DNA from 4 places in the Paenibacillus sp. FSL R7-0345 genome. Region 2 is predicted to be linked to each of the others. Evidence: predicted binding sites of a transcription regulator. Region 2 holds the regulator's gene; each other region holds the start of a gene.

Evidence for each region. The regulator Rex, encoded in region 2, represses fermentation and respiration genes when NADH is low (regulators of the CRP and FNR family bind a similar motif). The targets are predictions, from matches to a motif close to TTGTGAAATATTTCACAA.
Region 1: the regulator Rex is predicted to act here: its motif matches at 6,604-6,621, upstream of NST84_RS08065 (phosphoketolase family protein).
Region 3: the regulator Rex is predicted to act here: its motif matches at 6,990-7,007, upstream of adhE (bifunctional acetaldehyde-CoA/alcohol dehydrogenase).
Region 4: the regulator Rex is predicted to act here: its motif matches at 1,403-1,420, upstream of pflB (formate C-acetyltransferase).

What each region holds. Positions count from the first base shown of each region.
Region 1 covers NZ_CP152002.1:1,914,289-1,922,603, reverse strand. The annotation lists gene NST84_RS08080 (beta-glucoside-specific PTS transporter subunit IIABC) at 1-650, opposite strand, end outside; gene NST84_RS08075 (PRD domain-containing protein) at 767-1,600, opposite strand; gene NST84_RS08070 (serine hydrolase domain-containing protein) at 1,811-3,703, opposite strand; gene NST84_RS08065 (phosphoketolase family protein) at 4,104-6,488, opposite strand; gene NST84_RS08060 (ATP-binding protein) at 6,819-8,210, shown strand; gene NST84_RS08055 (GntR family transcriptional regulator) at 8,274-8,315, opposite strand, start outside.
Region 2 covers NZ_CP152002.1:4,475,608-4,483,922, forward strand. The annotation lists gene NST84_RS19260 (amidohydrolase) at 1-1,255, opposite strand, end outside; gene NST84_RS19265 (redox-sensing transcriptional repressor Rex) at 1,242-1,895, opposite strand; gene dinG (ATP-dependent DNA helicase DinG) at 2,009-4,867, opposite strand; gene NST84_RS19275 (tetratricopeptide repeat protein) at 4,983-5,624, opposite strand; gene panD (aspartate 1-decarboxylase) at 5,739-6,122, opposite strand; gene panC (pantoate--beta-alanine ligase) at 6,115-7,005, opposite strand; gene panB (3-methyl-2-oxobutanoate hydroxymethyltransferase) at 7,007-7,873, opposite strand; gene NST84_RS19295 (biotin--[acetyl-CoA-carboxylase] ligase) at 8,199-8,315, opposite strand, start outside.
Region 3 covers NZ_CP152002.1:4,746,119-4,754,433, reverse strand. The annotation lists gene NST84_RS20615 (histidine kinase) at 125-1,846, shown strand; gene NST84_RS20610 (response regulator) at 1,863-3,197, shown strand; gene NST84_RS20605 (sugar ABC transporter permease) at 3,314-4,237, shown strand; gene NST84_RS20600 (carbohydrate ABC transporter permease) at 4,239-5,111, shown strand; gene NST84_RS20595 (extracellular solute-binding protein) at 5,255-6,727, shown strand; gene adhE (bifunctional acetaldehyde-CoA/alcohol dehydrogenase) at 7,083-8,315, shown strand, end outside.
Region 4 covers NZ_CP152002.1:4,737,661-4,745,975, reverse strand. The annotation lists gene adhE (bifunctional acetaldehyde-CoA/alcohol dehydrogenase) at 1-1,246, shown strand, start outside; gene pflB (formate C-acetyltransferase) at 1,510-3,771, shown strand; gene pflA (pyruvate formate-lyase-activating protein) at 3,895-4,635, shown strand; gene NST84_RS20575 (HIT family protein) at 4,815-5,300, shown strand; gene NST84_RS20570 (extracellular solute-binding protein) at 5,510-6,919, shown strand; gene NST84_RS20565 (sugar ABC transporter permease) at 7,006-7,890, shown strand; gene NST84_RS20560 (carbohydrate ABC transporter permease) at 7,890-8,315, shown strand, end outside.

The DNA of each region.
Region 1 (8,315 bases), 2.6 Mb from region 2:
ATAACGGATGAAGCATACGATACGGCAGTAACCGGAATGTTCAGAAAAGCAACCGGATTACCGCTCGACAATAATGCCCCCATATCCGGATACATTAATGCCGCACTTACTCCAACCGCAATAAACGGATTGCTGCCGAATTTCCGGGCTGCGCTGAAAGCGATCAGAATCGGCAGGAAGTAGAACACACCGTCACCAATGGCCGAGAGAATCCGGTACGTATCCGTTCCGGTTGTCAGCCATTCCAGCGTTACGAACAGGGCCAGCAGACCCTTGAGAATACCTGCAGCTGTGATAGCCGGCAGCATTGGCGCAAATACGCCTGCGATCGTTTCAAAAATCTTCAGGATGACGTTCTGTTTCTTTCCATCCTCTTTTTTGCTGCCCTCGCCGCTTTGTTTTAGCGCAGGGTAAGCCTTTACCATCTCATCGTAGACTTTCGGCACATCGTTACCGATGATGACCTGGAATTGCTCGCCTGAGATGTTGGTGCCCATGACCATATCCAGCTTTTTGAGTGCAGCCTGATCGGCCTTGCTGTTGTCTTTAAGCTCAAAACGCAGCCGGGTTACACAGTGGTAAACCGAGTTGACATTGTCCACCCCGCCCACAGACTGGACGATTTGCTGTGCCGTTTCCTGATGTTTCATCTTATTTCCCCCTATTTTTGGCAACTAAAAAACCCGAACGAACACACAGTCTCCGCGCCCTCGCGCGTGCCGTGCCTCATCCGGGTTTTGCCTGATTGAACAGTAACAAGCCCTGGTTATTTCCTTTTCATCAGCCGCTCCAGATGCAGTGTCAGATAGAGCTGCTCGGAATGCGTCATGACATAATCATAGTTTTTGAGAATAAACGTTTCGATCTTGATAATACATTTGAACGTCTCCGGGTAATTCTTGCGGACAACCTCGTACAGATATTCCTCCGTGTCATCATGACTGGAATGCGTGATTACCCGCTGGCAGAAATATTTGAGATGCGTAATGAATCTGAAATAGTTGACGCTGTCCTCATCCAGATCCACACTGAAATGATATTTGATGATGTTCATAATCTCCTGCAGCAGTTGCATCAGATGCGTCACATCGTTCATCGAATCATTGACTTCAGCATTTATGAAATGAAGCGCAATATTGCAAATCTCTTCTTTCGGAAAATCAATCCCCAGCCGCTCCCGGAGAATCGTCAGCGCTTCCTTGGCCACATCATACTCAGCCTTATAGAAGTGCTGCACCTCCCACGACAGCGGGTTACGGACAATCTGATCCCGGGCCATCCGCTGAACGGCAAAGTTAATATGATCCGACAGGGATACGTAAATCCCGTCACTGATCTGCTTATTCAGCTGCATGCGTGCCAGACTGACAATATCATCCGTCACCTGCAAAATATCGATCGGCACCTCGGTAACAATCGCCTTAAAGCGCTCGTAGATGGAGGCATCCTGCAGACGGAAGATTTTTTCAATCCGCCCTTCATCGATCGTGTCGCCTGCCTTGAACTGGAAACCGATACCCCGGCCGAGGATCAGCAGCTCCTGGTTCTTGTCATCAAGCGTACTGACGATGTTGTTGTTAAAAATTTGTTTGATGATCACTAGAAACCCACCTGTGTTTGAGGAATCAAAAAAGGGCAAAACAACAATGGACATGACAGAATCATTTCCACTGTGGTTTTGCCCGCATTACCGGTAACAAGCCTCGGAAACAATTTAACACAAGCTGAAAACGGTGTCAACCACTCTTCAAAAAAATCTGCAACCTAATTTTAACCAGCCGCAGTCTGAACTATGCATCCGCCCCGCATGCTAAAAGTACAAATCCCAACCGATGATCAGCGCGCTGAATAATACAGCCGACAGGCCGGACAGCACGTACATTACTTTTCTCATTCTTTTGCTGTTCGAGCGCCGCAGCCTCAGGAGAAGCATTACTATGTATCCGGCGGCCAGCAGAACATAGAGCATGTTAAATATAAGATGAACGCGCAGTAAAGCGTATGAAGTGTAATTCAGGCTGCGGTTTATCATCACTACATTGTTTAGAACAATGAGAAGACCGGTCAGGCTAACGCCCAAATGATATTTATCGATCCCGGATAAAGGCTTCTTCACATTCTTAAAACGGCGTATGATCCAGCTTATTACATCAATAACAAGTGCAATTATGCTAAGTGCTGCCCCGAGTCCGAGAACAATCAGGGAGATCCCGGTACTATGGGCCGCGAAGCCTGTAAGCGGTAAATAATCACTGTAAGGGGTTGAGAGCATGACAACCTTCCCCTGGTTATCTCTTACAAAGTACTCGGAACCTGAAGAGTATATCTTGGCATAGGCATCGGGTGCATATTGGTTAGAGGGCACTCCATTCCAGTTATACACGCGCTTGTTGACCGCTTTAAGCTCAGCCAGATTGAGATATTCAAACATTTTTCCAAATCCCTGAACTACCCGCCGTGCGCGTATGTAGGTCCCTTCTACCTCCGAGCTGTCCGGCATTTCGCCTGTGTAAGCCTCTGCTGTGTAAGTACCAAAGACTCTGTCAACAAGCCCGACACAATACTGGCCTTCATTTTGCTGGTTAACCATGACAATCATTCCGAACCCGGAAACAGGATCTATTACAAAGCTGCTTGAAAAAGCTAATGTATTGCCGCCATGCTCCAGTGTCCGGACTGCATGCTGATTTACAAAAAAACCGTGGGCGATTCTCGGCACATTAGTGCCTTCATATGCCAGGCTTGGCATCAGCATTTGCTCAAGTGTTGCATTACTCTGAAACAATGGACTCTTGCTGCCTGCCGGCGGCATAAGCGCAGCCATGAACTTTGCAGCATCTGCTGAAGTACCAAGTGCACCTCCTGCCGGATAAATCCCCATATAGGCTCTATTCTTCTTTATCAGCTTCCGGTCAGCGGTATAGCCTTGGACCTTATCTCTTGCGGCGGCAACAGCCGGGTTGTCTTGCATCGTCGGGTGAAAGGAAGTAGCGTTCATCCCCAGCACCCCAAAAATATACTCTCTAACATATGTATAAAATGGCTGTCCGCTCTGCTGCTCCACAATGTAGCCTGCCAAGGCAGCGCCGTAATTGGAGTAGGCTACAATAGTGCCTGGTTTATAAACCTGCCGTGGTTCAAAGATACGCAGCGCCTCAGCCAGATCGGGAACCTCTTCCTCCTGCGAATAATATAAACCTGTATACCGGTCCTGCCAGCCTGCATTGTGATTCATCAGATTGAGCAGCGTAATCGGCTCATCATATTTCAGGTTCTTGAAAAAGCCTTCCGGGAGATACTCGCGGATATCTGTCCGCAAATCCAGCTTCCCCTGCTCCACCAGCTGCATCACACTCGTCCAGACCAGCAGCTTCGTGACGGAGCCCCATTCAAATACTGTATCCGTATCAGCGGGGACATTGTGTTCCACATCCGCTAAGCCGTAGGCTTTGTTAATAATAGTTTCGCCGTTGTTGACAACAGCAACGGATAGGGCAGCAGTAGTTACCATACGGGCAGGGGTTATGTAAGAATCAATAACGGCTTCAAGTGCAGACAACCTGATTCCGGAAGGGCTTTCATCATTAGCCGGCCCTCCTCCTTCTGCCGCATACGCAGGAAATCCGGCGGAGAGTAGTAATAGAATAGCCGTCAGACAAATAACCGGCGGCTTGAATAATGCAAACATTCTTTTCAAGTTCATGTACAGCCTCCTTTTGTAATGCTGGTATTATAGTAAATTAATTCCATAAGTCTGTATAACGGCTACTACGTTTCTACTGGAAATAGGATGCAAATTTTTCCTATAGTGCTGCAAGCCAGCCTGCACCAAGCTCTAACGGACTCCAGCGCTCTTATTTCTGCTGAAAATCCATTTTTGTCAGGCTAACGGACTCCAGTGCGCTTATTTGTCAATTTTTGCTTCTAATCATCACCCATATAGGAGCAATAAGAGCATTACGGTCCGTTAGATTATGAAAATGCTCTCCACACAGCAAATAAAGGCTGTACGGTCCGTTAGCAGCATTCCGCATTCCACTTTTGCCTTGAACAAAAAAACCTGCCCCCAACAAGGGAGCAGGCCTCAAACCAATATACCAAACTTATTTCAAGCCCTTCCAGACCCAGCTTTCAACCTCCGGCAGGTCGATGCCTTCTTCACGGATAAAGGCATTGTGCTTCTTGACCATGGCGTCCATCTCAGCGGCGATGGCAGTATGCTCGTCGGACTCCGGCAGGCTCAGTACAGCTTCCTTTGTCAGGTCGAAGCGGTCCATCTGGTTCAGCACGCGCATATCGAACGGAGTGGTGATGTCGCCGTTTTCGCGGTAGCCATGCACATGCAGGTTGTGGTTGCGACGGTCGAAGAACAGGTCTTTGATCAGGCCTTCATAGCCGTGGAAAGCGAAGATGACCGGTTTGTCTTTTGTGAAAAATTGATCAAACTCTTCGTCGGACAAGCCGCGCGGATCGAGCTTCTGGCTTCTCAGCTTCAGCAGGTCCACTACGTTGATATAACGGATTTTCAGCTCCGGCAATTTCTCATGCAGAATGGAGATGGCAGCCAGACTTTCGATCGTCGGTTCTGTACCGGCGGAAGCAAAGACCACATCCGGTTCACCGCCGTTATCAGTACTTGCCCAGTCAATAATCTTCAGCCCTTTATCAACCAGCTCCTGCGCCTCTGCTGCGCTGAACCACTGCGGACGCGGATGCTTGGAGGAGACGATCAGATTGATCTTCTGGCGGTCATTCAGCACAGTATCGAATACAGCCAGCAGGGAGTTGGCATCCGCCGGCAGATATTCACGGATGAATTCCGGCTTTTTGTCAGCCAGGTGGCCTAACAGACCGGGGTCCTGGTGAGTGTAGCCGTTGTGGTCCTGCTGGAATACAGTCGAGGTTGCCACGACATTCAGTGAAGGGATATCGGCACGCCAGCCCTGATCGGTTGCCTTGCGCAGCCATTTGAAGTGCTGGGTAATCATTGAATCCACAACGCGCAGGAACGCTTCATAGCTGTGGAAGAAGCCATGACGTCCGGTCAGCACATACCCTTCAAGCAAGCCTTCCGCCTGATGCTCTGACAATTGGGAGTCGATAACACGGCCGTAGGAAGCCAAGAACTCATCGTTTGGTTCCTTAACCTGGTCCAGCCATTGGCGTTTGGTTACTTCGAATACAGGCGCGAGACGGTTGGACATCGTTTCATCCGGTCCGAAGATCCGGAAGTTGCGGTCAGGCTCATTCCGCAGGACAACCTCTTTCAGATATTTACCGAGAACAGCCATGTCCTGTGCTACAACTTGACCCGGAACAGAATTGTCCAGTGCATAGTCGGTAAAGTCAGGTAAGTTCAGGTCCTTGATCAGCTTACCGGCATTGGTAACAGGGTTCATGCCCATACGTCTGTCGCCAGTAGGCAGAATTTCCGCAATTTCGGCAAACAGGCGGCCGTTCTCATCGAACAGCTCTTCCGGTCTGTAGCTGTTCATCCAGTCCAGCAGCGCCGGAGCATGCTTCATATTCTTCTGATCCACCGGAATCGGTACCTGATGGGCCCTGAACGAGCCCGTGTTCGGTACGCCGTCCCACTGTGCCGGTCCAGTCCAGCCTTTAGGGGAACGGAAGACGAGCATCGGCCATAGCGGACGGGTAAGGTCATTATTTTCCCGCGCATTTTTCTGGATGGCAGCGATCCGTTCAACGATTGTATCCAGTGCCTTAGCCATTTCAGGGTGCATCTGCTCCGGATCTTCGCCTTCGACAAAGAACGGTTCCCAGCCCATGCCCGTGAAGTAAGCAGTGATCTCTTCCTTGGATTGGCGGGACAAAATGGTTGGATTGCTAATCTTAAAGCCATTCAGGTGCAGGATCGGCAGCACAGCTCCGTCTGTAACAGGGTTGATGAAGCGGTTGGCGAACCATGATGCAGCCAGCGGTCCGGTTTCAGCTTCGCCGTCACCGATGACAACTGCGGAGATTAGGTCCGGATTGTCGAGGATAGCGCCGGCGCCGTGTGACAAGGAATAGCCCAGCTCGCCGCCCTCATGAATTGATCCCGGTGTTTCAGGTGCAGCATGGGAAGCTACGCCGCCCGGGAAGGAGAACTGCTTGAACAGCTTTTTAAGGCCGGGGATGTCCCGGGTAATTTCCGGATAAATTTCAGTGTAGCTGCCGTCCAGATAGGAATTGGACACCATAACCTGGCCGCCGTGACCCGGTCCTTCAATATAGAACATATTCAGATCATATTTAGTAATTACACGGTTGAGATGGGCATAAATGAAGTTCTGGCCGGGGATAGTGCCCCAGTGTCCGATTGGTTTGATTTTGACATCGGCATCCTTAAGCGGTTCTCTTAACAACGGATTGTCTTTTAAATACAGCTGTCCTACGGAAATATAGTTTGTTGCCCGCCAGTAAGCATCCAGCTTCTCCAGATACGTTTTTGATGAATAATCAACACTCATGGTCGATAATCCCATTTTCTCCACTCCCTAATTGATTGTAATTATAATTTCCAATCTTTTCTCTCTACAGGTACATCATACCTCTGATAAAAATAAATACAACCTTTTAGACAAGTGATACGGTCCAATTTTGTGAAATTTTGAACATAGTATGAAATATCCTGGTAATCGATAGACAAAACCATTCTTTTTCATGTATTTTCCCAATTTTTATCATCCGCTAAAAGTACTGAGTTGCGAAATAAATAACATTTAGCGCACTAGACTCGAAGCTGCGTTGAAGTGACTGGGACGACATTTTAAACTATAATGTTAATTAAATGCTGAGATCGGAGAGTTATAGTTATGAGTACACAGACAATCATGTTAAATTCTTTGACAAGCGTTAATGACGGGGGACATATCATCTATATGTTCGAGGATTACGATCGTTATGTTGATAATGCGCTGACTTATATTACAACTGCCATTGAGCTTGGCCATCATATTTTGTTCATTGAGCAAGCAGCCACTTATCAGCTTATCTTAAATAAACTGGCTGAATTCCTCCCTTCTGACCAGCTTGAATATCTGCATTATGCAAACAACATTGATTATTACGGCTCCCGGGGAGATTTTGATTTTGAGCATATTGTGAGTCACTTTGAGGATGTAACGGGAACCTTTCAGCATAAAGGCCTTTCTTTGCGTACGTGGGCTAATGTGATGACCTGGGGAGAGCATGGCGAGGATAAAATCCGCGGCAACCTGATGAATTATGAGCGGCAGACCTGCTGTTTTGTCCGTGAATATGGAATGGTCTCTGTATGCGCCTATAATGCACTTGCTATCTCTGCTTCCCTGCAGACTGAACTCATGAGAGAGCATGAGTATGTAATGATGGACCTGGAGTTTATTAAATCGCCCCTCTACAGGTATCACTCTCCGGAAGAAGTGATTTTCCCTTCCTTATCGGTGCAGAGACAGCTGCTGAATGAACAAAAGCATCTGCTCATTGAGAAAGAAGCCATGGAGCTGGCCAACCAGGCCAAAAATGAGTTCATCGCCATGATGAATCATGAAATCAGAACGCCGATGAACGGCGTGCTGGGCATGGCTGAGCTATTGGCCGCAACTGGGCTGGATGACCACCAGCAGGAGTACGTTTCCACCATCCAAAAAAGCGGCAAGTCCCTGTTGCGGATCGTCAACGACATTCTGGACTACAGCAAGCTGGAGTCCGGCTTCGGACAGCTGCTGGCTGAGCCGTTCAGTGTGCGGGAATCCATAGCGGAGACACTGGAGCTGCTTACTCCGGCTATCTGGAACAAGCAGCTTCAGCTTAACGTTTCTATCGGCTCCGACATTCCAGAGCTTGTAACCGGAGATGATGGCCGGCTGCGGCAGGTGCTGCTGAATTTACTGGGGAATGCGGTAAAATTCACCGAAGCAGGAAGCATTTCGGTTGCAGTACATCTTCTTTCGGCTTCTTCTGATACAGTCCGGCTGCAATTTAGTGTACAGGATACCGGCAGCGGCATACCTCCTGAACAACAATCCCGGCTCTTCCTTCCCTTTTACCGTGCAGATAACAATATAACCCGTCAGACAGAAGGCACCGGACTTGGTCTCGCAATCTGCAGGCGGATTGTGACACTGATGAACGGTGAGATCGGCCTCGCTTCAGCAGAGCTGGCTTCAACCGGCACGACGATTGTTTTCACAGCCGAATTCGGCATCTTTACTTCTGCGCCTTAATCCTCCTGCCTCTCTTCTCCCAGCCAACAAAAAAACAGTCCGGGAAATTTCCCGGACCAGCGGTCAAGTGACCGATACAAAAGTATTAAATTTCAGATATTTGTA
Region 2 (8,315 bases):
TTTCTTCTTCATCCAGTGTAAGGCACTGGCCATGCTTCACAACCTGCTTGCCGTTAACCCAGACATGCTCAACATCCTTGGCACTGGCGGAGTACACAGCGTGCGAGAGCAGATCGGAATGCGGCAAAAGATGGGGCTGGTCGATATCAATCGCGATGAAGTCCGCTTTCATGCCTGCAGCCAGACGGCCGATGTTATTCAGGTAGATTGAAGCAGCCCCGTATTCTGTTGCCATCAGCAGCGCTTCCGGCGCAGGTACGGCAGTAGGGTCGCCGCTGACCCCTTTGTGAATCAGCGCAGCAAGCCGCATCTCCTCGAACATGTCAAGGTTATTGTTGCTGGCCGCCCCATCCGTGCCGAGTGAAACTTTAACGCCTGCTTTTAACAGCTCAGGCACACGGGCAACCCCGCTCGCCAGCTTCAGGTTACTGCCCGGATTATGAGATACTCCGACATTGTATTTAGCCAGAATTTCAATTTCTTCATCATTCAGATGAACGCCATGGGCAATCAGGGAAGGGCGGGTGAACATGCCCAGCTTCTCAAGATGCGCCACCGGACGCAGACCGTAATCCGCAACATTCTGCTCCACTTCATGCCTTGTCTCGGACATATGCGTATGCATTGGCAGGTCCAGATCATGGGCTGCCTGTACAAACTTCATAAAGAAGTCCGGCGGACAGGTGTATGGTGCGTGCGGCGATAGCATAGCTGTAATTCTGCCGTCAGCCTTGCCGTGCCAGTTGCGGGCAAATTCCACGGCTTCGGCAAGCTTCTGGTTCTGCACATCTTCAGGACACAGGCCGATAGCGCCGCGCATCAGTACCCCGCGGATACCGGACTGCTCCGTAACCTCTGCCACCCGGTCCATATGATCATACATATCCAGGAAAGTCGTTGTTCCGCCCTTTAGCATTTCCAGAACAGACAGAGCTGTCCCCCAGTACACATCATCGCCGGTAAATTTTGCTTCCATTGGCCACATTTTTTCCTGCAGCCAGCTCTGCAGCACCATATCATCACCATACCCGCGCAGCAGCGACATCGCCGCATGGCCGTGAGTATTGACCAGCCCCGGCATAAACAGCAGACGGCTGCCGTCAACCGTAAGAACGCCTTCTTCGGCAGCAGGCTCGTCTTTCCCTATGTATGTGATCAGATCGTCTTCTATCGTCATGTAACCGCGCAGGACAGGCTGAAGCAAGCCCGGTACAAGAAACCGGCCGTTCGCGATTATCGTTTTATTGCTGCTCATTCTTTATTTCTTCCTTTCCGTCATGCAAATAGTAAGCAAGGCTCTGCAGATCCGTTGTAAAGTCAGCCGCATGAATACGGATGGTTGGCGGAGTCTTTAAAATAACCGGTGCAAAGTTAAGAATCGCCTCAATGCCCGATTCCACCAGGATATCGGCAACATTCTGGGCTTCACTGTCCGGTACGGTGATAATGCCGATCCGGATTCCCTGCTCACGGATCGTCCGGCCCAGCTCCTCCATCGGCTGAACCGTCAGGGAGTTGATCTTCTGCCCCACCTTGGGTGCGTAGGAATCGAATACGGCCGTGATTTTCATCGTATCCTTGAGGTAAGCATTGTAATTCGAAAGGGCATGGCCCAGATTACCGGCTCCGACCAGAGCCACGTTAATCTGCTGGTCCAGCTTAAGGATATGGCGGATTTTTTCGATCAGATAAGATACATCATAACCGATGCCCTTCCGGCCGAAATCCCCGAAATAAGCGAGATCCTTGCGGATCTGTGCAGGATTCAAATCAAGCTTCTGTCCCAGCTCCTGGGAAGAAACGGTTGCAATTTCGCGCTTCTGGAGATCATTCAGGAAACGCAGGTACACTGGGAGCCTGCGGACGACAGCCTCCGATATTTTGTCCGATTTCATGTCTTCTCCTCCTAAATATAGTATAACTCAGATGTGTATGAAATCCGCACCGCCTCCCGTTTGGACTCAATGGAAGACGATGCGGTATTAGATAAAGAAAAAAATGAATGCGTTTAAGAAATACCGCCCTCAAGCCATTCCTCGATTCTCGGAACCATCTGGTCAGTCAGCATATGCTCCATCTTGGGTCCGGGCAGCGAATACAGGAAATACTTGCCGTAATAAGACTCAATTACCCTGGTATCATATACAATGACAATTCCCCGATCCTGGGCCGTGCGAACCAGCCGGCCGAATCCCTGCTTAAAACGGATGACCGCCTGCGGTACCGACAGCTTCATGAACGGGTTCTTCTTCTGGGCCTGGAGCAGTTCGGACTTGGCCTCTGCAAGCGGGTGGTTCGGAGGCTGGAACGGCAGTCTGACAATGGCCAGACAGGTCAGCGCATCTCCGGGAATATCGACACCCTCCCAGAAGCTGCTGGTGCCGAGCAGCACTGCTGCCGGACTATCCTGAAAACGCCGGATCAGCTTGCTGCGGCTGCCACCCTCCACACCTTGACCTAACACAGAGATGTCCGCTGCAGCCAGCGCTTCCTTGAGCGGATCGTAGACCTGCCTCAGCATTTTATACGATGTAAAGAGCACCAGCATGCGTCCTTTGGTTGCTGCAGCAGCTTCTGCCAGCGAGTGCACAAGCTTATCAACAAATTTGGCATCGCCTATACTGCCCTTTACGCTCGGAAAATCACGCGGGATAACCAGCAACGCCTGCTCACGGTAATTAAACGGTGATGGCAGCAGCGCGGTCATCAGCCTGTCCTGCTGTGCAGCCTCGCCCAACCCGAGATTATCCACCATGAACTGGAAGGATTTGTCTACAGTCAGCGTTGCCGAGGTCAGCGTGATACTCTTTTTCTTGTCGAAGAACAGCTCTCTGAGCTGGGTGCTGACATCCACCGGGACAGCATAGAGCTGCAGGGATTTCCCCCGGTAATTGGTGCTGCCCTCCATCCAGTACACAACATTCTCATCATTAAGCCCCATAAAGAAGCGGATCTGCTCACGGATGGAGGCAAGGTCTTTAAACAGTCCGCCAATGTCGGTCACCAGACTGTCCGAGGAGGACTGGCTGTCCGTATCGCGCATTTCGCTGAGCATTTTGTCGCCTCTGCGGATAATATCACTGAGGCTGAGGTTCAGCATGTTCTCCAGTGTGGCCAGCTCTTCCCAGTCCTTCGGCTTCTTGCCGGGATGCAGGCGTGACACAAGCTGTCCGGCCTCACCAGCCGCCGCATCACTGCGGTCAGGCAGCAGGCCGAACAGCTTATCGCTGAGTACATCCCATGTCTCCTTGACGGTCAGCAGATCCGGATAAATCCGGTCAATGACACTGCTCCATTCAGAAGCCTGTTCACTGCCTGAGGACTGTAAAGTCTGGCGCAGCGCCGGAAGCTGGCCGTTACGGCTATCCTTATACAGCCGTGTCAGCGTATGGGCGACAGTGAAATATTTCATCTGCATGCCCAGATGCTTGCCGGCCACATCCTCCAGATGATGAGCCTCATCTATGACAAGATGCTCATAGGCAGGCAGCAGCTGATGCCCGGCCTTAACATCTGCGAACAGCTTCGAATGATTCGTTATAACCACATCGGCAATGCCGGCTTCGTGCTTCGCCCGGTGATAATAGCATTTCCGGAACCAAGGACAGGCGCGTCCGAGGCACGAATCAGTGTCACTGGCAACGCTCTCCCAGAAGTCGCCGCCCCGGCCGCTGAGATTAAGCTCCTCATCGTCGCCGGACTGCGTCTGGGTAAGCCAGACCAGCATTTGTGCTGCTGTAAGCGTTTCTTCCCTGGTGCTTACGTAGTCTTTATTGTTTATTTTATGTTCAAACTTACGCAGACACAAATAGTGCCCTCTTCCCTTAAAGACGGCAGCTTTGAACGGAAACGGGACCACGGTAGTCAGCAGGGGGATGTCACGCTCGCGCAGCTGATCCTGCAGATTGATGGTATGCGTGCTGACCATTACCTTCTGGTCTGTCCGCACACTATGATAAATAGCCGGCAGCAGATAACCCAGCGATTTGCCTGTACCGGTGCCTGCTTCAATCAGCAGATGCTTCTCCTCCTGAAGGGCAGTCTTCACTTCGCCAATCATAATTTCCTGCGCTTCCCGCGCCTCATACTGGGGTAAGGTATCTTTTAGCCTGGTTGTTACCTCGGCCATATAATCCTCAAAGGATACATTCTCCAAAGGATTGCCGGAACCCTCCCCGCGCGGCGGAGCAAGCTCAGTCCAGTCGCCGACTGCCAGCGCCAGCTGCCGGTGAAAGGTCAGCTCGCCCTCCGGCTGAAAGGTCTCCATCTCCCTTTCACGCAGCAGGCCGTCGAAATACCAGGCCAGATCGCTGTCCTCACCGGCAAACAGCTCATTCAGCCGCTGAATCGTCAGCAGCGGCAGGCTGTACAGCTCGTCAAGGCATTTAAGCAATACAAGCGCCGTAGCCAGCGCATCGCTGTCTGCCTGATGCGGACGCTCATGCGTAAGCCCGAAATGTGCGCTGACTGCACCGAGCTGGTACGTGGACAGCGAGGGAAAGCATATTTTGAGAAAATCAATCGTATCGAGAATTCTTCCCTGAAAAGGCAGATAACCGCAGCGGTCCAAGGCATTCTGTAAAAAGTGGAAATCAAAAGCGACATTATGCCCTACGAGCACAACATCGTCCAGCAGCGGAACCAGCTCCATCATCATTTCGTCCAGCTCCGGAGCATCCGCAACATCGTCATCGGTAATGCCGGTCAAGCCTGTAATAAAAGGAGGAATCGGTGTTCCGGGCTTGACGTAGGACCCATATACCCGGGAAACAGACCGGTCTTCTTCTATAATGGCAAGGCCAACCTGGATGATCTCACCCACAGATTGGGTTCCCGTAGTTTCAAAATCAAGCACGGCAAATTTCATTATAAGTTCTATTCCCTTTCACTTGAGACTCCTTATCAGCATAACAGAAGTTACGAAAAAAGGCGATGCAAGCCGCTTGTTCAAGTGGACGCATCGCCTAAATAATGGACTATGATTACAAAAGCGAAACAAGCTGCTCCCCGAGCTGGAGCTTTCCGCCCTTTTTGCGGCAGACCTCCAGATTGAGATTAGGCTCCGGCAGAGCCGGGTCGTGCTGCAAGGACAAACCAAACAGTTCACTCGCCTCCAGGAAACGCTCCTGTGAGGCCCGGATGCAGCCGAGGGCATTATAAATCATGGCTTTGAGCTTCCTCTCCCGGATCAGGGTAAGCATATGGTTCAGATGGCTCCAGGCCGTTTCCCCGTCGCCTTCCTGCAAATACGCCATGGCCAGGTACAGCCGGGCAGCCAGACTATCAGGATACCTGCTGATCACTTCCTGAAACTGCCGGATGCATTTGTCATACATCAACAGCTTGTAATATCCCTGTCCCCGGACAAAGGAATCCATGGCAAGCTCGGGAGCCTCCTGCTGCGGAGCCTCTTCCTCCGGTTCAAGCTGTAAATCAGTCTGCTCCCGGAATTCACTCAGCTTCTCGGCAAAGGCCAGCCATTCATCCATCACCCTGTCACTAAGCCTGTGAAGCATGTTGTACTTGCGGATCAGATCATTCCGGTACTCCCCGTCCGCAGAAGGGTAGTCGCGGGCAATCTCCTGGAGCATCTTGTTCATCTCAGCAAATAAATGTTGAAACATCGGGCCATCCCCCTTTACTGAACATGAAATCAGCCTAAGCTTGCCTGTCTTCATTTTTCGCAAAGTGGGGGCCGTTCATCCCTGCCATTGATTACATGGGCTTCAGCAGCAGCCTCAGGCGATGGTCGCGTGGACCTCATGGTCAGCCAGCTTGACCGGCTTATTGTCACTATCTACAAATACAACTGTCGGCTTGTGGCCGGCCAGTTCTTCGGAGGACAGCACGGCATAGGAGATAATAATTACCGTATCCCCAGGCTGCACCAGCCGGGCCGCTGCTCCGTTCAGACAAATCACGCCGCTGCCGCGCGGTCCAGGGATAACATACGTTTCCAGACGGGAGCCGTTATTGTTGTCCACAATCTGCACCTTTTCGTTCTCCAGCAGATCAGCTGCTTCCATCAGATCTTCATCGATCGTAATGCTGCCAACATAATTCAGATTGGCTTCGGTTACCGTCGCGCGGTGGATTTTGGACTTCATCATATGTCTAAACAAGGGCGGGAGCCTCCTTCGGAATAAATACGTTATTGTCAATCAGCCGGGTTCTGCCGAACTTGACCGCCAGCGCAATAATAATCTCGCCTTGGGCAGCCGCCAGAGGGGAGTCATCCTCCAGCATCTCCAGATCAGGAAAAGATAAAATCTCCGTATAATCAATCACAGCAAGCGGAGCAGACGAAATTTCGGATATAAGCAGCTTCCGCGCTTCATCTACAGTGCGCACCGTTCCTTCTTCCATAGCCTGGCGCACAGACTTCAGTGAACGGGACAAGACAAGCGCCTGGCTGCGTTCCTCAGCTGAGAGATAGACGTTGCGCGAGCTAAGTGCCAGCCCGTCATTCTCGCGGACGATCGGACAGGCAATGATTTCTACATTCATATTGAGGTCGGATACCATGCGGCGCAATACCGCAACCTGCTGTGCATCCTTAAGCCCGAAGAAGGCATAATCAGGCTGCACCATATTAAACAGCTTGCTGACAACCGTGGTGACCCCGTCGAAATGCCCCGGGCGGGAAGCGCCGCAGAGCCGGGTGGTCAGTGAGGATACCGAGATTTTGGTAAGAGTCGGATGAGGATACATCTCTTCTACACTTGGAATGAAGACAATATCCGCTCCCTCACGCTCGGCAAGCTCCAGATCACGTGCCTCATCCCGCGGATAAGAGGCGTAATCCTCATTCGGCCCGAATTGCAGCGGATTGACAAAAATACTCATGACCACCGTATTGCTCTTCTCACCGGCCTTGCGCAGCAGACTGGCATGTCCTTCGTGCAGATATCCCATAGTCGGCACAAACCCGACCGGAGTATGCCCTCCCTGACGCATATATTCAAGCGCTTCGCGCAATTGTGCTACTGTTCTGACCACTCTCATCTTACTTCACTCCTTTTTTGGCAGCGCCGTATAAAGATTCCAGTACGTGCTCATCCGCATTGAAAACATGGTTCTCCGCAGGGAAGGAACGCTCCTTCACTTCCTTGACATAGCTGCTGATCCCCTCGCGGATGATGCTGCCGACGTCGGCATAGGTTTTGACAAAACGTTTCTCCCGGTACGGCGAGGCATAGCGTACAAGATCGTGGAACACCAGTACCTGGCCGTCACAGTGCCGTCCTGCCCCAATGCCGATTGTCGGAATGCTGAGCGCCTTCGTAATGGCTTCCGCCACTTCTTCAGTCACCAGCTCCAGTACGATTCCGAAGGCGCCGGCCGCTTCAAGCGCCTTAGCCTCGTTCATCAGCCGCTGTGCATCCTCAGGGTCTTTACCCTGAATCCGGTATCCGCCGATCATATTGACCGACTGCGGGGTCAGGCCGATATGTCCAAGAACCGGCACACCAGCCTTCGTAACCGCAGATACAGCGTCACAGATCTCCAGCCCGCCCTCCATTTTAACGGCATGGGCACGGCCCTCCTGCATCAGTCTGCGCACCCCGCGCAGCGTCTCATCCACACTGCCGTGATAGGTCATAAACGGCATATCGGCCACGATAAAAGTGTTCTGCGCGCCCCGCACGACAGAGCGGGTATGATAGACCATATCGTCGATGGTCACCGGCAGCGTTGTATCATAACCAAGCACTACATTTCCAAGCGAGTCACCGACGAGGATCAGATCAATCCCTGCCTCTTCAGCGAGCAGCGCGGAGGGATAATCATAAGCGGTCAGCATGCTCAAAGGCACACCCTCCGCTTTCATTTTTTTCATTTTTACAATGTTCAGTGCATGTTTGTCAGCCACTCTCTCCATTCCCCTTTTCGCAGATAAAATACGCGTAAACGCGCAAACAAAAAAACCCTTTAGCATAATCGGCTAAATAGGTCCGAAGGGCAAAAAAGAGTCACTCGCGATCGTCCCTTCTGTCTCGGTCCTTACGGCTCAGAGCAGAATCCAACGTAACCGTGTTGTACAGTTATGAAGGTACATCCAAAAGCAATTACTCAATTAATAAAGCCTAGCCGGAGTACAGTTCGCGCCTTGGCGATACCGTCTCTGTCCATAGTATACCAAACCCCGCGGCCAATTACACGAAAAAAATATGACAAGGGATGGAACCCTTGTCATATCAGATCATTTCTATCTCGCCTGACAGGATGCTGATGATGTTCCCAGCTTCATCCTGCAGCAGTAAACCCCCGCTATCATCCAGCCCTACAGCCCTGCCTTCACAGCGTCCCTGAGG
Region 3 (8,315 bases), 270 kb from region 2:
ATGTAAGCGCTTCTTCATTTGTTATATTATTGAAACTGGAGGTGGTTACAGGGTGTGGTCCGCACTGATCAGGCCGATTGTCCGGCTGAACGTCAAGCAGCAGCTGATTCTGCTGTTCGTCATTATGCTTACCCCAATTCTGATTCTTAACAGTTACGGCAATTACAAGGCCGAGCAGGTTCTGAAGCGTCATGTGACCAATGCTTATGTAGAGCTGAACAAGCAGAATTTCGCTATCATCAACAGGGACATCGATACCGTTAACAAAATAACGTCGACGGTGATCCAGAATCCGTTTCTGCAGCAGCTGAACATGAGCGGGCTTGATCCCATCATGGAGCGGGTGGAGCGCTATGAAACGATAGAAAAGCTGCTGGGCAGCTACTCGCAGGGGGTAGAGCGCGGAGATGCCATTTATTACTCTCTGTATGTATACGATCCGAACAATTATTATTTTTTCGCCCCCAATTTTCCGCAGGTGAAGAAGGCGGGGGTTTATTTTTTTACGAAGGAAGAGGAGCCGTTCTGGTTCAGGCAGGCAGTGGAGCAAAAGGGCCGGGGCAACCTGATGTTCATGGACCGGCTCAGCCCGCAGGCTGAGGACCAGAAGACGCTCACGTATGTGCGGGCGGTCAATAACATTTACCTTGGTGCCGGAACAATAGGCGTGCTCGTAGTGACGAAGATGGAGGCCAAGATCGGGGAATCTCTAAAGTCGATTTCGTTGCCGGACGGGGAAATTTACCTGACAGATATGAACAACCGGGTGCTGGCATCAAGCACGAATTCCATAGGCGACATTATCGGGCTGCCGGAGGGGGCCGAGACTGGCGATCCGGAAGGAACGGTGGACGTGATTACCGACGACTTCATTTATGTGGTGAACAACAACCATATGCTCGGGCAGAAGCTGGTCTATAAGATCCCGGTAAAAGCGCTGCTTCAGCAGCAGAACGAGATGAAAAGAGTCATTCAGTACATAACCGTGGCCTACGCCTTATTCGGTCTGATTATTATCACCTATTTCTGGCGTTCGCTGATGACACCGCTGCAGAAGCTGGCTTTTTTTGTGCGTAAGTATGAGCCGGGCAACCGGGTGCCGGAAACACCGAAACGCGGCAGCAATGACGAAGTCAGCGTGCTGATCTCCTCAACCTATGATATGGCGCGCAGGCTGAACGGCCTGATCATGTACAAATACCAGATGGAGCTGAAACAGAAGGAGTCCCAGCTGCAGCTGCTGTATCAGCAGATTAATCCGCATCTTTTGTATAACACTCTGGAAAGTATTTATTGGAAAAGCTCGCTGGAAGGCAACGTGGAATCCGCGGAAATGATCAAGGAGCTATCCAAGCTGATGAAAATCAGCCTCAGCCGCGGCCGGGAGCTGATTACGCTGGAGGAGGAGCTGGAGCACGCCAGCGCCTATATCAAGCTGCAGCAGCACCGCTACGATTACGTGTTCTCAGTGACCTGGAACATTGCAGCGGAAACCAAAAGCAATCTGATTCCCAAAATCACCCTTCAGCCCCTGATCGAAAACGCCATTATCCACGGGGTCAAAAATATGGAGGAAGACGGGGCAATTATCATCACTGCAGCCGCTATGGAGGACAGAGTGCTGATTACAATAGAAGACAATGGCTATAAGCAGGCTGACTACGAGGCGATCACCCGGATTCTTTATGATGAGAGCCCGAATCCGGCCAGCGGCTACGGCATCCGCAATATTAACCAGCGTGTGCAGCTGCATTTTGGCCCGGATTACGGTATCACCTACAGACCGCGTGCCGGAGGAGGAACGGTTGCCGCCGTTCTGCTGCCCAAAACAGAAGTTCAAGAATAGAAGGGGGAATCCGCAAATGTTCAATATTCTGGTTGTGGACGATGAACCGCTTATCTGTAAAGGCCTCAGCAGTCTGCTTGCTTCCTCCGGACTGGATATCGGCAATATTTATACGGCGGGCAGCGGCTTCGAGGCGCTCGACTGTATCCGGATGGAGGAGGTTGATCTGATTGTCACCGACATCCAGATGGGGGCGATGAGCGGGATCGAGCTGATGCAGCATGCCAAGCTGGCGAAGCCGTGGGTGCAGGCAATTGTCATTTCGGCCCACGAAACGTTCCAGTATGCGCAAATGGCCGTCAGGCTGGGCGCAAAGGATTACCTGATCAAGCCGCTGAACAGCGAGCAGTTTCTGGATTCGGTACGGAATGTGCTGCTCAAAATGGACCGCCCTTCGCCCGAGCTCGCCGGTTTCATGGCCGGACCCGGTGATAGCTTCCGGCTCGAGGAGCCTCTGCCTGCCTACAGCGAGGTGCTGAACAGGCTGCTTGCCGATTCTGCTGCCGTGATGGGCGGCGAAGAGCTTATGCGCAAGCTGGATGAGCTGAAGCTGCAGGGCCCTTATTTTGCCGTGCTCAAGATTAAGCTGCCGCTTCCGGGCACTGACAGCAGTGCCGATTACAGCCCGCGTGACCGCGGGCTGCTGCGCTACGGCGCGCTTAACATTGCGAAAGAGCTGCTGAACCAGGGATGGGACTCGACGGCCTTTTACTCGCCGGAGGAGGAAATCACTGTAATCATCCAGTGGGACGAAAAAAGCTACGAGGAGTCCGGGGGCGGTCAGGTCAGCAGGCTGGATGTGCTGGGCCGCAGCCTTTATTTTAACATCCACAAATATCTGCACCTGAATGCGGTCATCGGGATCAGCCAGATTCTCAGAGGATTGCCGTTTATGGCGGTGCTGAACCGCCAGGCGTCCCGGGCCATCCTCTGGAACAGGGAGCACAATGACCATTATGTGTTCTATTACGGGGACTTTAACTGGACCAGCTATACCGGTGACGGTGAGCCTTCCGCCGAGGAGCTGCACACCCGCAGCAATCTGATTGTCCAGAAGGCGAAGGAGTATATCAATGAAAATTACGCCCAGAAGGGTCTAACGATACATGAGGTAGCCAAAAAAAATCATGTCAGCCCCAACTATCTGAGCTATCTGTTCAAAAAAAATACAGGCCATAACCTGTGGGAATATGTAATTAAGCTGCGGATGGAGGAGAGCCGGGAGCTGATTTTGCATACCGATCTGCGCCGCTACGAAATTGCTGAACGGGTCGGGTATGAGTCGCCGGAGCATTTCAGCAAGATTTTCAAAAAATATTACGGCATCAGCCCGAGCGAGCTGAAGAAGTAAGAACACTCATGACTTCGGTAGATATACACATGTGCAGCCCCCCCCCGCCTTTCCTACAATTAAGGTAGGAAGCACTTTGTCAAAGTGCTTGAAGACGAAAGGAAAGAGGGAGCCAGATGAATCAGACCGCTGCACTTCACGACGAGCTGCCGGCAAAGCTTGAGAGCAGGCCGTATAAGCAGAACCGCTGGAAGAAAAATTTTTGGGGCTATATGTTCCTCGTCCCCGCGATTGTTATTTTCATCATGTTTATGTGGGTGCCTATTTTTAAAGGCTTTTTGTACAGCTTCTACACGGTGGATTTTGTTAAAGGAAACAGCTTTGTCGGCTTTGAAAATTATGCTAGAGCCCTTAGCGACCCCGATGTGCTGATCGCCATCAAGAACACACTATACTACATGCTGCTCTGTCTGGTTGTCGGCTTCTGGGTACCGATTGCCTTCGCCATTGCGATCTCTGAGCTGCGGAAGTTCGGCGGCTTCGTCCGGGTGGCGGCTTATCTGCCTTATGTCATGCCGGCGGTGGTCCTTTACGGGCTGTGGCGGTGGCTGTATGATCCTGTCGGTCCTGTTAATGCGCTGCTTGGTACTATGGGGGCAGATCAGATCCCTTTCCTGACGGACAGCAGGTGGTCGATGCTCTCACTTGTCTTTATGGAGACGTGGCAGCAGTTCGGCTCGGGGATGCTGATCTACCTGGCGGCTGTGCTCAGCATCCCGCGTGACTGGTATGAAGCGGCGGAGATTGACGGAGCCGGGGTGTGGGCGCGGATCCGCCACATTACGCTGCCGTCGCTGCGCAACCTGATCATCCTGATGCTGATTTTGCAGATCATCGCGACCTCGCAGGGGTATCAGTCCCAGCTGGCGCTGCTGGACGGCGGGCCGAACAAGACAACGCTAACCTATGCGCTGCTGATTGTAAAGTATGCTTTTACCAGACTGGATTACGGCACGGCCACGGCGCTGGGCATGCTGATGTTTATCGTCCTTGGCGGTTTGGGCATTTTACAGTTCAGGCTGAATAAGGAGGATAACTAGGATGAAGAGCGCAGAGAGAGGCATTCTGTCCGAGCACGATCTGAAAAAGACAGGCAATAAGGTTGTCTACGGTATTATGGTGCTGTGCATTGCCGTAATGGTGTTCACGATGATGTATCCGATCCTGATGACAATGTTCAACGGGCTGAAATCAAATGTCGAGGTTAACTCGTTTCCGCCGCATTTTTTTCCGCAGGAGTGGCATTTCGGCAATTTAAAGGATGCGGTGAATTATATTGATCTGCTGAAATTCCTCAAGAACACACTTTATATTTTTGCCGGAAATATGGTTATGACGCTGGTTGTGCTCGGGATGGCCTCGTTCAGCATTTCGCGGATGAACGTGCCGTACCGCAAAGCGTTCTACTTCTTTTTCCTGATGACGCTGTTCATTCCGGCGACGAGCTATATGATTCCAAACTTTGTAAATCTGAAGGAGCTGGGCCTGCTGAACCAGTATGCGGCTTTCTGGCTGCCGGCGGGAGCGAACACGTTTTATTTTCTGCTGCTGAAAAATTTCTTCGACGGGATCCACCCGGAGATCTTTGAAGCGGCGCGGATCGACGGGGCCTCGGAGCCGAGAAGCTTTTTCGCGATTGCTGTTCCGCTGTCGGTGCCGATTTTTGCCACGCTGGCGATCTTTATTTTCTCCACTGCATGGAACGACTGGTTCTGGCCGTCACTGGTCATGCATTCCGAGGAAAAATATACGCTGGCGACTGCGATCTACAAATATGTAATCAGCGTGAAGGCGCTTAATACGAATATCAAATTTGCCATTCTTTTTCTCGTGTCGCTGCCGCCGATTCTTGTGTTCCTGATATTCCAGAAGTTTATTATGCGCGGTGTAGCTTTGTCTGCAGTAAAAGGCTAGAGGGCTGAGTGCTGCGCTTAACATGAGAATCCACACGATCGTAAACCTGCACATGAAAGGAATATAAATACACCTCGTTTGTAAACGGTTTCTCTTTTAAGATGAATTTGTAAGCTAATTATGAATTGAAAAGGGGAGTTTCAATGCGTAAATTTTCCAGCGTATTAGCAGGCCTCCTTGTGGCGAGCTCGTTGTTATCCGCCTGCGGCGGCAACAATAACAGCAACGGAAATGCCCAGGGGAATACAGGAGGGGAAGCGACTCCGGCGCCGGCAGCTACAGCTGCAGATAACAGCACTGCTGCGACAGATGCGCCTGCGGATGATATCACCCAGAGAAAAGTAACAATCAAAATCCACTATCCGACCCCGGACCTGACCGAAATGCGCGCACAGGAAGACGACCGGATCAAGCGGTTCCAGACAGAGTATCCGAATGTAGAGATCATTAAGGACGACTGGCAGTACAGTGTCAGTGAAATCGGAATTAAAATGGCGGCCAATGAGGCCCCGACCTTCTTCAACACGTATGCGACGGAAGCGAAATTCCTGGTGGAAAAGGGCTGGGCGGCCGATATTACTGACCTCTGGAACGCTTATGAGTACAAGGAGCAGATCAATCCCGTGCTGCAGAACCAGTTCCTGATTGACGGTAAAATGTACGGTGTAACCCAAAAGGGCTACGTCACTACAACCATGATCAACAAAAAAATGCTGGACGATAAAGGTGTCGCCGTTCCGCCGATGGACTGGACCTGGGATGACATGCTGAATACCGCCAAAGGTGTTGCCGATGCGAAGAAAGGCATTTCCGGCATTGCACCAATGGGTAAAGGCAACGAGGCGGGCTGGAACTGGACCAACTTCCTGTTCGAGGCTGGCGGGGAGATCCAGAACGTAGATGGCGGCAAGGTAGTAGCCACTTTCAATTCAGACGCAGGCGTTAAGGCGCTGGATTTCTATAAAAAGCTGAGATGGGAAGCCGAAGCGATTCCGCAGGACTGGGCACTGGGCTGGGGCGATGCAGTCGGCGCATTCCAGCAGGGGCGTACAGCGATGGTTATGGCCGGCTCCGACGGCGTAATCGAGCAGGCGCTGAACCAGGGCGGACTCAAGCCGGCGGATGTGCTGACCTACCCGATGCCTGCTGCTGAAAAGGGCGGCAAGCACACCGGTGTACTCGGCGGGGATTATCTCGTAATCAATCCGAACGCCTCCAAGGATGAGCAGGAAATGGCGTTCCGTTATATCACGTTCGATTATTTCTCGGATAAGGGCCTGGATGCGCTTGATGCGATCCTACAGCAGCGCAAGGCGGACGGCAAATATTTTATCCCGCCGCTTCTGGACTACTATGCTGCTGACTCCGAGTTCGGCAAGAAAACCAAAGCAGTATATGACAAGTATTCGGACATCGTATATCAATACAACCCGGAGATTATGGCTCTGCTTGACGGAAAGCCGGAGGCCCAGTACAACACCCAGGACTACTATGCAACAATGTCCAACGTGATCCAGGAGCTGTTCTCCAAAAAAGGAACGGACTCCAAAGCCCAGCTGGATGCCGCAGCCAAAACGGTCCAGGAGCAATTCTTCGATACTATTACAGTTGAGTAGCAGACAGATAGCGGGTTAGTGCAGACAAAAGACCGGCAAATCCTCCGACCCTGGAGGACTGCCGGTCTTTTTCTTCACCATGTCAAATCAGGACAAATTGTGACAAAGCAGGGGCATCCAGAGCATGTAAAAGCACTGAAACTGGAGCATGAAAAGCCACACGAGTTAAATATAACCAAGGAAAATACATAAAAAGTGGGTAATAGTCCTGATTATGATAGAATGAAAGCGCTTTGAAAACGAATCAAAAAAACTTTATACTTTGTGAAAGAATTCACTATACAAGACGGAAATGATGTGTTAAGATAAATGTGTAGAGAAAAACAACCTAAAAATTGACAGGAGGACGAGGGAGATGGCAGTTAAGAACGAAGTCGCCGCCCAAGTGAAACAAACCACCGCTGAAGAATACATTCAGACTTTGGTGGATAAAGCAAAGAAAGCCCTGGATGCGTTCATGGAACTGGATCAGGAGCAGGTCAACACAATCGTTCATGCAATGGCATTGGCAGGTCTCGACAAACATATGTACCTGGCGAAACTGGCTGTCGAAGAAACAGGCCGCGGAGTGTACGAAGACAAAATTACGAAGAACATCTTCTCAACTGAATATATCTGGCACGGAATTAAGTATGACAAAACCGTAGGAGTTATTGAGGATAACGCCTACGAGAATTTCCAGAAAATTGCCGAACCAGTCGGAATTGTAATGGGTATCACACCGGTAACCAACCCAACATCCACCACGATGTTTAAAGCACTGATTTCCGCTAAGACACGTAACCCTATTATATTCGGTTTCCACCCTTCAGCGCAAGAGTGTAGCGCCGCAGCAGCCAAAATCCTTCATGATGCAGGTGTAAAAGCTGGAGCTCCTGAGAACTTCATCCAATGGATCGAGCTTCCTACCATGGATAAGACAAATGCACTGATGAACAACCCTGACGTTGCACTGATCCTGGCAACAGGCGGATCCGCAATGGTTAAAGCAGCTTACAGCTGCGGCAAGCCGGCTCTCGGCGTAGGCCCTGGTAACGTACCTGCCTTCATTGAGAAGAGTGCTGACATTGACCAGGCTGTAACCGACATTATCCTTTCCAAAACATTCGATAACGGTATGATTTGTGCTTCCGAGCAGGCTGTTATTATTGAAGAAGCTATTTTTGACCAGGTGAAGAAAAAGATGATTGCGAACGGCTGCTACTTCGTCAATAAAGATGAAGCTGCCAAGCTGACTAACGGTGCAATGAATGTAGAGAAGTGCGCAGTTAACCCGGCAATCGTAGGTCAATCCGCTGTGAAGATCGCTGAAATGTGTGGTATCCAGGTACCAGCCGGCACCAAGATTCTGGTTGCTGAAATCGAAGGCGTAGGCACTAAATACCCGCTGTCCGCTGAAAAGCTGAGCCCGGTTCTGGCTTGCTACAAAGTGAAAAATGCGGATCAGGGTATCGAACGCGCTGCGGAAATCGTTGAATTCGGCGGCATGGGCCACAGCTCGGCCATTCACTCCAATAATGAAGAAGTTATCATGAAGTTCTCGCACCGCCTGCAGACAGGACGTATTCTGGTGAATTCTCCTTCGACA
Region 4 (8,315 bases), 260 kb from region 2:
TATGCAATGGTTTAAAGTACCTGACAAAATTTACTTTGAAAAAGGATCCACACAATACCTGGCTAAAATGCCTAACATTACACGCGTAGCAATCATTACTGACCCTATGATGGTTAAACTGGGTTACGTGGAAAGAGTTGAGCACTACCTGCGCCAGCGCCAGACTCCTGTAGCTATTGAGGTGTTCTCGGAAGTTGAGCCGGATCCATCGACTACAACCGTTGAAAAAGGTACAGCTATGATGAACAGATTCCAGCCGGACTGCATCATCGCACTCGGCGGCGGTTCCCCAATGGATGCTGCCAAAGGCATGTGGCTGTTCTACGAACACCCGGATGTAGACTTTAACAACCTGAAACAAAAATTCATGGATATCCGCAAACGCGTATACAAATATCCTACCCTGGGTCAAAAGGCGAAATTCGTTGCCATTCCGACTACTTCGGGTACCGGATCAGAAGTAACCTCGTTCGCAGTTATCACAGATAAAACTGCCGGTAACAACACCAAGTATCCGCTGGCTGATTATGAGCTGACTCCAGACGTTGCGATTATCGATCCTGAATTTGTATACAGCCTGCCAAGAACTGCAGTTGCTGATACAGGTATGGACGTACTGACTCACGCTATTGAAGCTTATGTATCTGTAATGGCAAGCGACTACTCCGACGGTCTGGCAATCAAGGCGATTCAGCTGGTGTTCCAGTACCTGGAAAAATCCGCATTGCAGGCAGATAAAGTTGCCCGTGAAAAAATGCACAATGCTTCGACACTTGCGGGTATGGCGTTCGCTAACGCATTCCTGGGCATCAACCACAGCTTGGCGCACAAATGGGGCGGACAGTACCACACCGCACATGGCCGCACCAATGCGATCCTGATGCCTCACGTTATCCGTTACAATGCCAAGAAGCCTACGAAGTTCGCTTCGTTCCCTAAATATTCGCACTTTGTAGCTGATGAGCGTTATGCCGAAATCGCCCGTATTCTGGGATTGCCGGCCCGTACTACTGAAGAGGGCGTAACAAGCCTGATCAATGCGATCCGCGACATGAACAAGAAGCTCGGTATCGAAGAATCGTTCTCTGCCCTGGGCTTTGATCCTAAGGATTTCGAATCCCGTGTAGATTACCTGGCTGACCGTGCATTTGAAGACCAATGTACAACTGCTAACCCTAAATTGCCGCTGGTAAGTGAGCTGGCTGACGTATACCGCAATGCCTTCTACGGAAGATTTGACGTCTAATTAGGTGTTGAGTGGCGAATAATATGTTTAAAGGATAATATGGGACTGGATGGTAGTGACAAATATCACCGGAAAGGTGATATTTGTCACAGTCCTTTTTCAGAAAATAAACTAAAATGTTTATATAAACAGCGAGCCCGAGATATGAAAGTGCGATTGTGAATTTTATAACAACCATATCTTTGGGATCACGAGACACGGGATCAACCTTCAAGCCCGCGATCTCTACAAATATAATAAATATATAAATGGAGGGATTTAGCATGTCGGTGATTGAAAAAGATGTACAAGAAGTAAAGTCGGGTTGGAGAAGTTTTACAAAAGGCAAATGGGCCAAGAAAGTTGACGTTAACAACTTTATTTCAACAAACATTAAGCCTTATGAAGGAAATGAAGATTTCCTCGTAGGTCCTACAAGCAACACCACTGAACTGTGGAAGATCATTTCCCAGCTGAGCAAGGAAGAAAGAGAAAGAGGCGGCGTATGGGACGTTTCCCTGGATACTGTCTCCACTATCACTTCCCACGCACCAGGCTACATCGACAAGGACAAGGAACAAATCGTAGGCGTGCAGACTGATGCTCCTTTCAGACGTTCCATCCAGCCGTTCGGCGGCATCAAGATGATGATCGATGCTACTAAGGCTTACGGCTTCGAGCTTCCGAATAACATTGTCGAAATGTTCACGAATATCCGCAAAACGCATAACCAAGGCGTATTTGATGCATATACACCTGATATGAGAGCCGTGCGTAAATCCGGCGTTATCACAGGTCTTCCTGATGCTTACGGCCGCGGACGCATCATCGGCGACTACCGCCGTGTTGCTCTGTACGGTATTGATTTCCTGATCAAAGACAAGAAACAGCAACAGACTGAGCTTGAAGTTGATTCCATGACTGAAGATGTGATCCGTCTGCGTGAAGAGCTGTCCGAGCAGATCCGCGCTCTGGGCGAACTGAAAGAAATGGCTGCCGCTCACGGTCTTGATATTTCTAAACCGGCTAACTCCTTCAAAGAAGCTACTCAATGGGTATACTTCGGTTACCTGGCAGCAGTTAAAGAGCAGAACGGTGCGGCAATGTCCCTGGGACGCGTATCCTCGTTCCTTGATATCTATGCACAACGTGATTTCGAAGAAGGTACTCTTACAGAAGAGCAGGCACAAGAAATCGTTGACCATTTCGTAATGAAGCTGCGTATCGTGAAATTCCTGCGTACGCCTGACTATAACGAACTGTTCTCCGGCGACCCTACTTGGGTAACAGAATCCATCGGCGGTATGGCTGAAGATGGAACAACCCGCGTAACCAAGAACAGCTTCCGCTTCCTGCACACCCTGTACAATCTGGGACCTGCACCGGAACCGAACCTGACTGTACTCTGGTCCGAGAAACTGCCTGAAGGCTTCAAGAAATTCTGTGCCAAGGTATCTATCGAAACCAGTGCGATCCAATATGAGAACGATGATGTAATGCGTCCTTACTGGGGTGATGATTACGCGATTGCCTGCTGCGTATCCCCAATGCGCATCGGTAAACAAATGCAGTTCTTCGGAGCCCGTGCTAACCTTGCAAAAGCCCTGCTGTACGCAATCAACGGCGGTGTGGATGAGAAATCCGGTGCACAGGTAGGTCCTGAATATCCTGCAATCACTTCCGAGTATCTGGATTACAACGAAGTAATGAAACGCTTCAAACCAATGATGGAGTGGCTGGCTAAGACTTACGTTAACACCCTGAACATCATCCACTACATGCATGACAAATATTCCTACGAACGCATCGAAATGGCACTGCATGACCGTGACATTCTGCGTACAATGGCTTGCGGTATCGCTGGTCTGTCCGTTGCTGCTGACTCCCTGAGCGCGATCAAATACGCTAAGGTTAAACCAATCCGCAACGAACAAGGCATTGCCATCGACTTCGAAACTGAAGGTGAATTCCCTTGCTACGGTAACAACGATGACGCTGTTGACAGCATCGCAGTTGAGCTGGTTGAAACCTTCATGACCATGATCCGCAAAAACAAAACGTACCGTGATGCTGTTCCGACTCAATCGGTACTGACAATCACTTCGAACGTTGTTTACGGTAAGAAGACTGGTACTACTCCAGACGGACGTAAAAAAGGCGAACCATTCGCACCAGGTGCTAACCCAATGCACGGACGCGACAAGAAGGGCGCACTTGCATCCCTGAACTCGGTTGCCAAACTGCCTTACTCCGATGCACAGGACGGTATCTCCAATACATTCTCCATCGTTCCTAAGGCGCTGGGTAAAGACGAAGAATCCCGTAAGTCCAACCTGGTATTCATGATGGACGGATACTTCCACAATAGCGCTCAGCACTTGAACGTTAACGTATTTAACCGTGAGCAGCTGATCGATGCTATGGATCACCCAGAGAACTACCCGCAGCTGACAGTTCGTGTATCCGGCTATGCCGTTAACTTCATCAAGCTGACCCGCGAACAACAGCTGGACGTTATCAACCGTACGTTCCACTCTTCGATGTAAGATTTGTTCTTGGACATCAGAAACTGAAATAAACTACAGAGCTGCCGCCCTTGCAAGAGGGCGGTAAACTCTTGTCTGGAATTCATTAAAATTTTAAGTTTTTTTTCGAAAGGATGACCTCATATGGTTAAAGGACATATCCACTCATTAGAAACCTTTGGAACGGTGGATGGCCCGGGAATCCGCTTCGTGCTTTTTATGCAGGGCTGTCTGCTTAAATGCCAGTATTGCCATAACCCCGATACCTGGGGACTGAACGAAGGCAAGGAAATGACACTCGAAGAAGTATTAGCGGAAATCGAGCCTTACTTGAATTATTATAAGACTTCCGGCGGCGGACTTACTGTATCCGGTGGTGAGCCTACACTGCAGGCGCATTTTGTGAAGCAGCTGTTTACTGAAGTTAAGAAGCGCTGGAATCTGCATACCACTCTTGATTCCAACGGCTACAATGACGGTTCAAAGATCAGCGATCTGCTCGATGTTACCGATCTTGTCCTGCTGGACCTGAAGCATATTGACGATGAAGCTCATATTAAGCTGACCGGAAAGTCCAACGACCGTACCTTGAAGCTGGCCCGCTGGCTGTCTGATCATAACCGTAAAATGTGGATCCGCCACGTATATGTACCCGGCATTCATAATAAGGAAGAAGATCTGCTTAACCTTGGACGTTTTATCGGAACCCTGAACGGGGTTGAGAAGTTTGAAATCCTGCCTTATCATCAGATGGGGATTTATAAATGGCAAGAGCTTGGCCGCCCTTATGAGCTTGAAGGGGTACCTTCACCGGGCGATGAGGAAGTGCAGCGCGCATACCGGCTGATTGAAGAAGGACGCAAAGAATCAGCGCTGGTAAAATAATGAATACTGATGAATGAAGCCGTACCTGACAGCAGACAGCATGCTGTGGGACGGCTTTTTGCTAGGCGGCAGAAGAGGCAATAAAGCTCATGTTGGATTAAGTTAACTCATAGTATATTAGGCATTGAATCACATATGGAGCTAGACTAATTAATCACGATCCGTTAGGAGAGAGCAAAATGAATCTTTATTTCCATGAACCGCAAGATTATCATTGTCCTTTTTGCCTGCTTGTACAAGGGACCGAAAATGAGCATGTTCTTTCCAGGCAGTCAGACATTTTTTACCATGACGAGCTCGTTACCGCATTTATTGCTTCACACTGGTGGCCCGGCAATCGCGGACATGTACTTATTATTCCCAATAGGCATATTGAGAATATTTACAGTCTGACAGGAGAACTCTCCGACCGGATACATAGGCTGGAAATTGAAGTGGCAAAAGCGCTGAAGAAAACGTACGGGTGTGACGGGGTCTCCTCACGGCAGCATAATGAGCCGTCAGGCAACCAGGATGTATGGCATTATCATCTGCACGTATTTCCGCGCTACAAGAACGATCAGCTCTACACTTCAAAAGCCATAATGGCTACGGCAGAAGAACGAAGCTCCTATTCAGACAAGCTTAGGGAATATTTTGCACAAAAAATCAAAAGTAATGTATAGATAATATGACGTTTTGACGGTTTTTTTCAGCTGAAAATGTAAAAGTATGTTATCTTAAATTACGTGTGATGTAAGATAAATGGTATGTATTCGCTTACATTAGACGTTTTTATCCCTGTTGTAGATGAATGTTAACCTTACGATTACAAAAGGGGTTTTTTATAATAAGAGGTGTAAGGGAAATCATTAAATAGGGAGGGTCACCCGTAATGAGAAAAAGTATAACAATGCTGTTGTCCCTGATGCTAGTCAGTTCTGCACTGTTGACTGCCTGCGGTGGTAACAACAATAACAATGCAGGTAACAACGGAGAAGCCGCGTCAACAAACAGCGGAACGGCCGCAACGAACGCCCCTGCTACAGAAGAGCCTGCGAACACGGAGCCTTTTGAAATGACAATCCGCCATACCCAGGTTGGTGCCGACAAGCAAAAGCGTCTGGCCATACTGGAGGATGTTGTCGGCAAGGTGCAGGCGGAAGTTCCCGGACTGACCTTTAAGCTCGACGGCGTAGATTCCGATGTGAACCGCAAAGAGAAACTGCGCGGTGAAATGGCCGCCGGCAACCCGCCGGAAATTTTCGACCTGTTCGGCAGCCCGGACTCCAAGATTTATGCAAAGGAAGGCAAGCTGCTGGATCTGACTCCGATTCTGGAGGAGCTGGGCATTAAGGACAAATTCTCTAATCTGGACCCGTTTACTTATGAAGGTAAAATCTACGGACTGCCGATCGGCGGCTCAGGAGAGGGCTTCTTCTATAACAAAGAATACTATGCAAGCAAAGGCTGGAAAGCACCGGCCACCTTCGCCGAGCTGGAGCAGCAGCTGGCTGATATCAAAGCGGACGGCAAAGTGCCGCTGGCAGGTGCTTCCAAAGCAGGCTGGGTACCGCTGATGCTGGCCAACCATTTGTGGTCCCGTTATGCCGGACCTGATGTTACAGCGAAGTTCGCGACCGGAGAAGCAAAGTGGAGTGACCCGAATGTGGTTAAAGGTTTTGCCAAATACAAGGAGTGGGTCGATAAAGGCTACTTCAAAAAAGGCGAGCTCGGCTTCGAATATGCTGAATATACGACTCAATTCACCAGCGGTGAAGCGATTCTGATGTATGACGGAACATGGAAATCCTCCGTATTCAAAGCCGGCCAGTCCGGTGAAGGCCTGATCGGCAAGGTTGGTTTCTTTAACATTCCGGCGGTTGACGGCGGAGCAGGTGACCAGACAGCGCTGATGCGTGATGTGAACAACGGCTACGGCTTCTCTGCTTCGGCAGGTGAGGATGAGCGCCAGCTGGCTGCTGTGAAATCCTTCATTAAAAATATGTACAACGAAGAAATGCAGCTGCGCGGTCTGGTTGAGGATGGCGTCCTGCCGGCAATGAAGCTGGATCAGACGGTGCTTGATGCGAATATTACTGATGATCTGATGAAAGAAATCGTGGCGGTGCTGAATAACTCCGCATCCTCCTTCCCGGCGTTTGACTCGCTAGTTCAGGCTGATGTGACCACCGAGATCAGCAACATCCAGATTCAAAAGCTGATCGGCGGCCAGACTACTCCTGAGAAGATGGGCGAAGAGCTGCAAAAGATTCAGGAAGAAGCGAACGCAGCTGTGGAGTAGGCAACCATTGAAATGTACCCTGGTGGCTGCTCCAGGGTACATTTTTTTAAAGATTGGCGCCCAGATCTCAAGCATCGGAGGTAGTTATGAATAAAGCGCTCAGAAATCCGCTCGTCTTTATCCTGTTCGTTCTTCCTGCACTTGCCTTATTCCTGATCTTCTTTATCTATCCCATATTCAGCTCCGTCTATTACAGCCTGACCAGCTGGAACGGTGTATCCGACACGGTTAAAATGACCGGCCTGTCGAATTATGAAAAGGCACTCGGCGATGACCGTTTCTGGGTATCGGTGAAGAATAACGGATGGTTCATTCTGTTCTCCGTTTTTATCCAGGTTCCGCTTATTATTCTTTTCTCCTTGCTGATTGCCAACGTCAAGAAACTCAAGGGTTTGTATAAAACGGCAGTATTTATGCCTTCTATTATGTCAACGGCGGTCATCGGTATCCTCTGGGGCTTCATTTATGAGCCGAACATCGGCCTGTTTAACAAGCTGCTGTGCCTGGTTGGCATAGATCCGGTATACTGGCTGTCCGATGAACGGTTTGCCATGCTGTCGATTCTGATCACCAATGCGTGGCAATGGACCGGGTTCTACATTGTAATGGTGCTGGCGGCGATTCTGGCCATTCCGGGAGAGCTTGAGGAGGCTGCGGCGATTGACGGCGCTACGGGCTTCCAGCGGGCTACACGCATCACCCTGCCGCTGATTGTGCCGATCATTTCAGTGGTGATTATGCTCTCCATTGCCGGGGCAATGAAGGCTGCCGATATCGTCATCGTTATGACCAAAGGCGGTCCGGCCGGTTCTACTGAAGTAATGGCAACTTATATGATCAAGTATGCAATCACGAACTTTAAATACGGGTACGGCAATACCATTGCGGTCCTGATCTTCGTATTTACGCTTATCGTGACAGTGGTGTACCAGCTGCTGTTTAACCGGCGTAGTGAAAGGATTGAATACTGATGCCGCGTGCTCTCAGAAAAAGTCTGCCCCATGCCGCGCTGCTCGGCTACCTGCTGGTTGTGCTGTTCCCGTTCCTGTTTGTCCTGTTCTCCTCTGTAAAAAAGGACAATAACTCGATAGCCCTGAACCCCTTCGGCATTCCGGAGGAGTTCGTATTTAATAACTATGTGGAAGCCTGGGTCAATGCGAAGATCAGCACGTACTTTTTTAACAGCCTATATATTTCGGTCTTTGCCTCGGTGGTGTCGATTATCCTGGCCGGTATGTTCGCCTTCGCGGTTACCCGGATGCGCCACGGACGCTGGAATATACTGCTGTACTCGTTTGTACTGGTCGGAATGCTGATTCCGAATAATGCGCTGATGCTGCCGATCTATACGATTGTACGCAAGCTGCATATTCTGAACACGCACTGGGCGCTCATT